2 regions of the Desulfuribacillus alkaliarsenatis genome follow, and region 1 is predicted to be linked to the other one. Evidence: riboswitches for the same ligand, from Rfam matches in the RefSeq annotation. Region 1 holds a riboswitch; the other holds the start of a gene.
The links. A riboswitch is a leader RNA that binds a small molecule or an ion and turns the genes downstream of it on or off. The one in region 1 is predicted to bind molybdenum cofactor.
Positions count from the first base shown of each region.

Region 2: another riboswitch for molybdenum cofactor. It lies ahead of modA (molybdate ABC transporter substrate-binding protein); the one in region 1 lies ahead of moaA (GTP 3',8-cyclase MoaA).

Region 1 covers NZ_MIJE01000022.1:6,335-11,808, forward strand. Annotated here, with positions in the region: gene BHF68_RS07370 (ABC-F family ATP-binding cassette domain-containing protein) at 1-753, opposite strand, end outside; gene BHF68_RS07375 (5-formyltetrahydrofolate cyclo-ligase) at 832-1,413, shown strand; gene BHF68_RS15230 (hypothetical protein) at 1,482-1,691, shown strand; gene fdhD (formate dehydrogenase accessory sulfurtransferase FdhD) at 1,777-2,667, shown strand; gene mobA (molybdenum cofactor guanylyltransferase) at 2,728-3,318, shown strand; molybdenum cofactor riboswitch at 3,389-3,504, shown strand; gene moaA (GTP 3',8-cyclase MoaA) at 3,588-4,571, shown strand; gene moaC (cyclic pyranopterin monophosphate synthase MoaC) at 4,599-5,081, shown strand; gene BHF68_RS15630 (MOSC domain-containing protein) at 5,084-5,474, shown strand, end outside.
Region 2 covers NZ_MIJE01000034.1:138,256-143,729, forward strand. Annotated here, with positions in the region: gene BHF68_RS13485 (4Fe-4S dicluster domain-containing protein) at 1-247, shown strand, start outside; gene BHF68_RS13490 (formate dehydrogenase subunit gamma) at 247-936, shown strand; gene BHF68_RS13495 (hypothetical protein) at 1,025-1,258, opposite strand; molybdenum cofactor riboswitch at 1,424-1,600, shown strand; gene modA (molybdate ABC transporter substrate-binding protein) at 1,691-2,527, shown strand; gene modB (molybdate ABC transporter permease subunit) at 2,557-3,243, shown strand; gene BHF68_RS15450 (sulfate/molybdate ABC transporter ATP-binding protein) at 3,247-4,347, shown strand; gene BHF68_RS13515 (rhodanese-like domain-containing protein) at 4,487-5,350, opposite strand.

The DNA of each region.
Region 1 (5,474 bases):
AAGATAATAGTGATAAGTGCCAGGATAAGCTGTTCCTTTGTTGTTATCTATTTCATACACTACATTGATAAATGAATCTAGGAAATAACGGTCATGGGAAACAACCATAAGTGCACCTGGGAAGTCTTTAATAAACTGTTCTAACCACGTTAAGGCATCGATATCGAGATAGTTAGTAGGCTCATCGAGTAAAATAATATCAGGCTGGGACAATAATATTTTTGCTAAAGCAAGTCTCGTCTTCTGACCACCGCTACATTGGTTTATAGTCATTTCTTTATAGTTAATATCTGAAAAACCTAAACCAGCAAGTACGTTACGGATATCTGCTTCAAGCTTGTGTCCACCTGACCGTTCAAAGGCTTCCTGAAGCTCGCTGTATTCCGCCATTATGGATTCTAAAGCCTCTGGGTCATCAGTACACTTGCCCATTTCTATTTCAAGTTGTCGAAGTCGCTGCTCCTGCTCGTGTAAAGTAGCAAATACAGATAGCATCTCATCCCAAATAGTAAGACGCGAGTCTAAGCCACTATCCTGAGCTAAATAGCATAATACTTTTCCTTTGGTTATTTGCACTTCTCCACTATCTGCAGGAAGCTTGCCAGCTATAATTTTTAGAAGTGTCGATTTACCTGCTCCATTAGGACCGACGACACCAATTTTATCTTTAGCTTGAACTTGTAAGCAAACTTTGGTTAAAATAGGTGTAACACCGTAAGACTTACTTATATTAATCGTTTGTAGAATAATCAAGGGTAACACCTCTTAAAAAAGATATATTCGATAGTAATCATATCAAAGTTTATTTGCAAACAAAAGGTGGTTTTGTTGATGAGACTAGAAAAGCGTAATCTAAGAAATGAAATGCTCTTGAAACGGAAAAAGATAAAAAAAGATTTGCGCGAAAAAAAATCTCAACAAATTTTTAAGAATCTTGTAAATCTTGATGAAGTTAACGCTGCGAAGCGCATAATGGTCTATGTTGACTTTCAAGAAGAGGTTCAAACAAGGCAGTTTATTGAGTATCTGTGGTCAAAAAATATTGATGTTGTTATTCCTGTATGTAAACCTAAAAATAGACAACTAAATCCGTCTCTATTGTATAGCTTTGATGAGCTTGAACCTGGCACCTTTGGTGTTCTTGAGCCTAAGAAGGAAGCTATCAGATACGTAGATCTCGACACCATAGATATAATTATTGTACCTGGACTAGCATTTGACCGACATGGTGGTAGGATTGGTTATGGTGCAGGTTATTATGACCGCTTTTTCGAGCGCACTCCTAATGCTCAGGTCATTGGTATCGCATATGATGAGCAGTTGGTTATGAAAATACCGATGGAGGATCATGACAAGCGTATTCCATTGATTATTACGGATAAAGAATTTATACAAGCTAAATATTTTTTGTAGGTTATTAGACAAAATAACCCCTGCATATGAATGTTATAACTTCAAATATAGGGGGGCAGGGAAATGTAATGAAAAAGTCCTGTCAGGTTTGTCAACGAGCTGGCAAAACGTCATCAAGCTATATCACGCGTCAAACACTTAAGGTTCGATTATACAGAATTCGTGTTGAAGTATCTGAAGGTTCACAAATAATTTTAGTGTGTACTAAATGTTTACAGAGGCAGCAACTGAATGGACGGACAATTAGCGGATATGATAGGGCTGTGAGCGCGACGTAAGTCGTGCTTCTAGCTTTTAATAACACATAGAAATTTATAATAAAGATTTAAGATAGAATAGGCACTTATACTAGGGGGAAAAGCAATGAATATTAAAGAGTTAAAGTTGGACAAGACGGAAGAGCTTGAAGTAATTCGCATTAAGGACGGAGAGGAACCAGATCCGTTTGATGACCAGCTAGCAGTAGAATACCCTGTTACCATCTTTTTTAATGACCAGGAGTTAGTAACACTGTTGTGTACACCGACCTATTTAGAGGAATTAGCTATTGGTTTTTTAAATTCTGAGGGTATGATTCGCTCTTATGACGATATAGCCTCTGTCGAGCTGGACTCAGAAAAAGGACTTATTTATGTCAAAACAAAAAAGAAAAAAGCATTGACGGAGAAGTTGTTTGCAAAGCGGACAATTACTTCTGGTTGCGGAAAAGGTACAATTTTTTACAACGTACTTGACTCCATGCGCGCGAATAAAATAGAGCGCCCTCTAGATATCACCTCTGAACAAGTAACGTCTCTTATGACGGAGCTACAACAGAACTCAATGATGTTCAAGGAAACTGGTGGTAATCACGCGTCCTCACTGTGTGATCCGACAGGAATGGTCGTTTATCATGAAGATATAGGCAGGCATAATGCAGTAGATAAAATTGTCGGCCATTGTGTAAAGCATAATATTAATATTGAGAACAAAGTGTTAGTTACAAGTGGACGAGTTTCTTCAGAAATACTTTTGAAGGTTGCTAAATTAGATATTCCAATGATTATTTCAAAATCAGCTCCAACTACCCTTTCTGTACGCTTGGCTAGAGAACTTGGCCTAACCCTAGTGGGATTTGTGCGTGGCCGCCGTTTCAACATCTATGCTAACGGTTGGAGGCTTACAGATGTACATGTAACTGACCACGATTCAATAAAAATTAAAGAAAGTATCCTTGACGAGATTAATAAACAAGTAGAAGATAAAGAGGAATAGGAAAGAGAATACGAATCAGTCATAACGAAAGGTATAATAGAGTTAATATGAGGTGCTAATATGCTTAATGGAGTTATATTATCTGGCGGTTTAAGTAAACGGATGGGACAAGATAAGGGTTTGCTTATGCTTGATGGTAAAACAACGGTAGAACGCTTGTATGAAAAAATTGCACCCCTTTGTCAAAGGGTGATTCTAGTTACTAATAAGCCCGATTCATATAGAAGCTTACTTAATAAAATGCCAAAGGCTACAATTATCACAGACGAAATCAAGCAATTAGGTCCACTAAGTGGAATTCACGCTGCCTTAGGTGAAACGGATATGGACTACAATCTAGTAATCGCCTGCGATATGCCCCTTGCTAATCCAGAGTGTTTTCTAAGCTTTGCAAAAAATCAGTTAGACTCAAAAAATGAGCTAATAATTGCCCGTACAGCTGATGGTAGACTGCAGCCCTTACATGCGATTTATCACAAAAGCTGCCGTAGCCAGATTGAACAAATGCTAACTAGTAATAATCTGCGAATTAGTTCCTTAGTTGATTATGTCACTAGTAAAATAATAGAAATTCCTACAAAAGAGCAAGAAATGTTTATGAACATGAACACCCCTGAAGAGTACAACGCGGCACTGGCTAGCACCAAATAACTAGTGAATAATATGAACAGAATTAGAAACATGCTTGTTTTTATTGTAATCCTATTGTAAAATAAATATCATAACTGCATGTCTCCGAGCTCTTTTGCCTAAGGTTTACTACGGTAAATTTGCCGATAGGGTTATACTGGAAACGGTATAGCCTCCCCATTGGAAAGGAGATACGGATGTAAGTAAGATACCCGTATATCCTTTGGGTATCTTTTTTTGTACTTATTACTTAGTTTTTGTACTTAATAGAAATAGAGAGGAGTATTCTCATGACTGCATTAATCGATAAGTTTGGTCGTAAGCATGACTACATGAGAATTGCCGTAACTGACAGATGTAATCTGCGTTGTCAATATTGCATGCCCGAGGAAGGGGTAAAAGCCCTAAATCATGTCAATATTCTAAGCTTTGAGGAAATTCTTTCTGTCGTAAAAGTTGCAGCAAGTTTAGGGGTTAGAAAAATCCGCTTAACGGGCGGAGAGCCACTAGTACGCAAGGATTTAGAAAAATTGATTTTTATGATTTCGCAGGTAGAGGGTATTGAAGATATAGCGATGACTACTAATGCTATCCACCTAGCAGAGCGTATTGATGACCTACAAGCCGCAGGCTTAAATCGCGTAAACATAAGCCTAGATTCATTAAACGCTGATAAATTCCGTGAGCTGACACGGGGTGGTGACCTTGATAAGGTATTAAAAGGCGTTGAAGCGGCAATCGATAGAGGTTTAGAACCAGTGAAGGTGAATGCTGTCGTTATCAAAGGCTTTAATGACGATGAAATAGCAGACTTTATCCGTTGGACTATTGATACACCAATTCAAATGCGTTTTATAGAATATATGCCAATTGGAGATTCGTTAGTTTGGAAGGACGGTTATTTTCCGCTTGAAGAAGTCCGTAAAATTGCCGAATCAATAGCTCCAGTTATCGACGTAGTAGGTGTTAAAGGTAATGGGCCAGCGAGTGTATTTAAGCTTGCAGGTGCAGCAGGTACAGTTGGTATTATCCACCCAGTAAGTCAGCATTTTTGTTCAAGTTGTAACCGTTTGCGCTTAACGGCAGATGGTAAGCTTAAGCCTTGTTTATTCTGGCAGAAAGAGGTTGATATTCGCCCGTATATCCATGACGAACAGCAGTTAGATAATGTATTTAGAGATGTATTAAATTTAAAAGAGGAAAAGCACCAAATGACAGAGGAGCTGCAGGGAGAGAAAAGAACAGTTCGAAAAATGTCGCAAATTGGTGGATAAAGTTTATAGCTGGAAAGGGGATAAATAATGGAATTAACGCATTTTAACGAGCAGGGTAGAGCAAAGATGGTAGACGTTTCCGAGAAGAAAACTACTAAACGCACAGCTACAGTCAGTGGCAAAGTCATCATGAAACCAGAAACCCTAGCGCGCATTAAAGAAGGTAAAATAGCAAAGGGAGATGTTCTTGCAGTAGCACAGGTTGCAGGGGTTATGGCTGCAAAGAAGACATCAGATCTTATACCAATGTGTCACCCATTAGCTTTAACAAGTGTAGATATATCCTTTGATACAGATAAAATAGAAAACACCATATACCTGGAAGCGACGGTAAGTACTCTAGGTGTAACGGGAGTAGAGATGGAAGCACTAACGGCAGCATCAGTTACAGCATTGACTATTTATGATATGTGCAAAGCAATTGATAAAGATATGGTCATTACAGATATTCAGCTAGAAACTAAAACTGGTGGTAAGAGTGGAGACTATTACCGAGGAGAGGGGAAATAGTAATGCAAAGAGGGAAAATTAAAGCTATTTCAATAAGTGATCGTAAAGGTATGCGTAAGACAAACGTAGAGCAGGTAGAAATTCGTCCAGACCATGGAATCGTAACTGATGCTCATGCAGGTGACTGGCATCGTCAGTTGAGCTTACTAGCCCAAGAGAGTATTGAAAAGATGGTAGAGATGGGCTTGACTGTTAAGGCTGGGGACTTTGCAGAAAATATTACTACAGAAGGCGTTGACCTATTAGCGATGCCTGTAGGTACTCGTGTGCGTATGGGTGAGACGATTGTAGAGATTACGCAAATAGGTAAAGAGTGCCACACCCGTTGTGCGATTTACTACCAGGCTGGAGACTGTGTAATGCCGAAGGAAGGTATTTTTGCGATTGTACTTA
Region 2 (5,474 bases), on a different contig from region 1:
AACAGGTGTCGGAGGAACGCATATGATTTATGTACTAGAAACCTCCCCAGAAAACTACGGTTTGCCTGTTAACCCAGTTGTACCAACATCCTTATCAGTAATGAAGGATATAGTACAGCCTTTAGGTAAGGTAGCATTAGGTGGAGCATTGGCGGCTGTATTGACGAGTTTTGTGTTAACAAGAGGTAAAGATCCACATCATGATCACGACATAGCAGAAGATGGCAAGAAAGGAGTCGATGTATAATGGCGAAAGAGACACCTATGGTCAAGGATGGTAAAATATATCGTTTTACTAAGACTGCTCGTGTTACACATTGGGTTTATGTAATATCTTATGCAGTGTTATTCTTTACAGGGCTACTTTTGTTTAGTAACGCCTTTGATTTCATAGCACCATTGTTTGGTGGTTTTGAGAACGCCCAATTGCTTCATCGAATCTTTGCTGTTGTTTTTATTTTACCAGTTGTGATATTTATACTTTTTGACCCTAAAAGTTTTTTCGGCTGGTTAAAGGACTGTTTTACGTGGACAAAAGACGACTTTGGCTTTTTCCCATCTTTTGTAAAAGAACTATTCGGTATTGATGCAAAAACTCCGCCACAAGGATTCATTAATGCAGGGGAAAAAGTAAATTCTCTAATGACTATTACGTTTTCAACACTGTTGATATTATCAGGTTTTGTCATGTGGTTCTCTGGAAGCTTTAGCCAAGTGCTAGTACAATGGGCGATTGTAATTCATAGTGGATCGGCTGCGTTATTAACTGCAGTAGCTATCGTGCATATCTATTTAGGGACATTGCATCCAGGCTCTAAGGCAGCATTCACAGGGATGATTAATGGTTATGTAGATGCAAAATTTGCCAAAAGTCACCATGCTAAATGGTATGATAAGGTAATGGAAGAAGAGTCGAAGAAGACAAAGACAATATAATTGGTACTATAAAACATAGTTTTTAAAAGAAAGCTGTATTCGTAGGGTTGCCTCGAATACAGCTTTCTTTGGTTATAAAATATAAGTATTAGAGCTTTTCTAGTGCAAGTTCAATCTCTTTCTTTATTGCTTTGGCATCTGTATGATTGTGCCACTTGATAAAACCGTAGGACAGGATTTCTTGTTCATCCTTCCAAATTTCAATCTGTGCATTATGACCCGCTTCAATATACTTAACGATCGCGCGATCGATATGCTCTGTAACTATGATTGTTTGCAAAGCCTCGCCAAATCCAACGGGTGCATAGACTACGTAGACCATTAACTTACCTCCTCACTTTCTGACAATTAATAAAATGCAACTAACCATAACATATCTATCATAACATTATGTCATTTATGACGCCATTGGTTTATAATGAAATATTGCATTGATAGACAAATGAGGGTGATTGACGGACAAGATTGCTAGTAGTATATTAAATGTAAAACATCAATTGTCCGAACCTACTTGCCTACGTTGCATTATGCAATATGGAAGTAAGGTCGTTGTTTGAAGAAGCGATGGTGAAGCAGGTAGTCACGAGATTTCTTTGAAGCAGCCAGGGTATAATAGGAAACAATTATGCCTTCCCATTGTATAAGGACGATGGTTATATTTTCATTAATATAATCACTGTTCCATTGGGGCAGTGATTTTTTATTTCATACGAAATGTCTTTATTAAGGGATAGTGTTGCTGAGGGAGATTGCTATGCGAAGAATATCGAATCGTTTGAAAAGGGGTATAGTTTTATTTCTTGTTTCACCTATTATAGTAATAGGTATACTCATAGGTTGTTCTGAGCGGAACCATGAAACAGAGGGACTAGAGGGGCTGCCAGTGCCAGTAGAGGGACGTTCGATTACCGTCTCAGCCGCTTCTAGCTTGAAGGATGCGATGAACGCTATTCAAGCAGCTTATGTTAAGCATAACCCGGAGCTTAACATTATTATTAATATGGGATCATCAGGTCAGCTCCAGCAGCAAATTGAACAAGGAGCACCTGTCGATATATTTATCTCTGCAGCCCAAAGGCAGATGAATGCGCTAGCAGACAAAGGGTTTATTGTTACGGATTCTCGTGTCAACCTAGTACGTAATGAAATTGTTGTGATTGCACATAAGGATGCAAACATGGTTACGAGCTTTGAAGACTTAGCTTCTCCACAGGTTCGATTTATTGGTATTGGTAATCCAGAGTCTGTACCAGCAGGGAGCTATGCGAAAGAAGCACTTGAAACAATGGAACTGTGGGATTCTTTAAAGGACAAGCTCGTTCACACATTGAATGTTCGGCAGGTTCTATCGTATATAGAACTCGGAAATGCCGATGCGGGAATAGTATACCACTCCGATGCACTACTATCAGAACGAATTAAGGTAGTTGCAGTCGCTCCAGAAACCAGCCATTCGCCAATTCTTTATCCAGCAGCCTTGATTCAAAGTAGTAGAAATAATCAGCATGCTAGCCAGTTCCTGGAGTTTTTACAAAGCGATGAAGCGAAGGAAATTTTCCAGCAATACGGCTTTCAAACGGTTAACGAATAAAAGATGCACAATAGAGAGGAAAAGCCCTGATGATTACAGATTATTCACCGCTATGGATTTCATTAAAGACGGCAACTACGGCAACTATAATTACCTTTGTTTTGGGTATTTTTATTGCTCGTTGGATGGCGGGTTATCGTGGTCGAGCTAAGGGGTTGATTGATGGTCTCCTTGTGCTACCTATGGTATTACCACCCACGGTGATTGGATTTATCTTACTCTATACCTTTGGGCGAAATGGACCAATAGGACAGTTTCTGATGTACTTTGATATTACGGTTATCTTTACTTGGTGGGCGACTGTAATTGCTGCAACGGTAGTAGCTTTTCCATTGATGTATAAGACGGCTAGGGCTGCATTTGAACAAATTGACTACACCTATATTGAAGCCGCTAAAACATTAGGCTATAACGAGTGGCAAATCTTCTGGCGCGTTTTATTGCCATTATCATGGCCAGGGGTAATTGCAGGAACAATCCTTGCCTTTGCTAGGGCTTTGGGGGAGTTTGGAGCGACTTTGATGCTAGCGGGAAGTATACCAGGAAAGACGCAAACCGTACCTGTAGCTATATTTTTTGCAGTTGAAGCGGGACAGATGGAGAGAGCTTTTGCGTGGGTTGTTATAATGGTTGTCATATCTTTGTTGATGGTAGTGGTTACGAACGATTGGCAGCAGCGCCGTTTTGCGGTCTTTGCGAAAACAAGGAGGGACTAACGGATGTCTTTAAGTGTAGATATTGAAAGGAAGTTACCCGATTTTCTGCTGCGAACGAAATTTGATACAGAAAATGAGAACTTCGGCATTCTAGGTGCTTCAGGCTCAGGAAAAAGTATGACCCTCCGTTGTATAGCTGGTTTGGATAAGCCGACCAAAGGGCGAATTGTTCTACATGAACGTGTGCTATTTGATTCGGAACAGGGTATTAATATACCAGCCAAGGATCGCAAAATCGGCTATTTGTTTCAGAACTACGCATTGTTCCCCCATATGACGGTAAAAGAAAATATTGAGTTTGGCATTCGTCAACTTTCGTCTTATGAACGGGAGAAGCGAATTAAAGATAAATTAGAGATGATTCAGCTTGGTAATCTATCTAAGCGCTATCCCTATGAATTATCTGGTGGGCAGCAGCAGCGAGTAGCTTTAGCTAGAGCGATGGTGACAGAGCCAGTGGCATTGCTTCTTGATGAACCATTCTCAGCCCTTGATAATTTCCTAAGACGTCATATGGAGCGGGAGTTAATTGAAGTTCTTGAAAGCTACTCAGGTGTTACACTATTTGTGACCCATAACCTTGAAGAGGCTTATAGAGTTTGTGAGCGCCTAATGATTATGGACAACGGACAAGTAATTGCGGATGATCATAAAGGAGTAATCTTTCGTAAGCCTCCAACGCATACAGTGGCAAAGCTTACGGGTTGCAAAAACATCTCTGCTATAGAGCTTCAGCAACAGCTAGAAAACAAAGAACAAAATATAGAACAAAATATAGAAGCTAACTATACAGTGGCAGTAGCTATGAATTGGGGTAACATTCAATTAAAGATTCAGCAGTTGCCAGGAAGCTATAAATATATAGGGATTAGAGCCTTTCACATTAAAGTTGCAGATGATTTATCAGGTGACAATTGTTTTGAAGCTGGCGTCATTAAAACAGAGGAAGGACCACATCACATGACCGTATATTTACAGATAGGTTATGGCACTGGAAAACATCATTTGCAAATGGAGATATATAAGGAAAAATGGAAGCGTTGGCAGAATAAAAAGAGCCTATACATTCAACTTAAGCCGGAACACTTATTTTTAACTAAATAGGCTAAAAGTAGATGAAATTTTGGGAAAACAAATGAGCTTGTGATGCAATCGAAAACGTTGTATCACAAGCTCATTTTTACATGTCATTCACCCAAAAAAGTAGAATAAATTAGTGTGTTTATAATTAATTAGGTTATTTTTATTGTGTAACTACTAATTCCTCATACGGCCAACCTGCTTGACCGCCTTCAATAATAAACATCCGATTAGGGTCAACTCCTTGTTCAGCTAAAAAGTTTAGCGTGTTTTCAGCACCGCTTCTTCCTCTAGGGCACAAAACGTACACAGGTGCTTCTGATGTGAGCACATCTGGCAAGATGCGTGCAAGTTTTTGCTTATCGTCATTTGAAGTGACAGGAAATGCATAAGTAGCAATAGAACCTTGGATGTGATGCTTTCTAAAATCATTCTCCGGTTGAATATCAATTAATAATATATCTGTATCGTTTTCGATATCTGATTTTACCTGTTCTGGTGATACATACTGGATTATTGCCTCTTTAGGTTGAAATATTTGGACCGATTCCGATTTCTGCTTGATATCTTCTGTGTTATCAATACTACCTAATAAATTGTTATATGGCCATTGCTCTTGTCCGTCTGCCAGTATAAACAAACGATCCTCGGATACGAATTCACCCTTATAGTAATCATAAGTTCTTGTAGCTCCGCCACCGCCACGAGGACAAACAATGATTACAGGGGCGTTAGATGTCTTAATCTCCTGAAGAGTTGAAACTAATTTAGCACGATCTTCAGCTGTCTCAACTGGGAAAGCATAAGTGGGGATGGCCCCTTTTATGAAGTGCCTATTAAACTCTTCCTCTACTTGAATATCAACGATAATAACGTCTTCGCCTGCATCTAACTTATTTTTTAATTCAGCCGCTGATATATACTGGTACTCTGTTTTGCTTTCAGACGAACAGCCAATTAAAGCCAGACTTATTGCAAGCAATCCTACTAATAATAAAGGAAATAGTCTTAAAAGATTTTTTTGCATAAATGTAACATCCTTTCTGAAATGACCTATTAGAAGATTAGTACAAAATCTATTTTATATTAAAAAAACTTATATTGATAATAACTATAACTTATAGTACATTTAGTTTAATCATTGCATTATT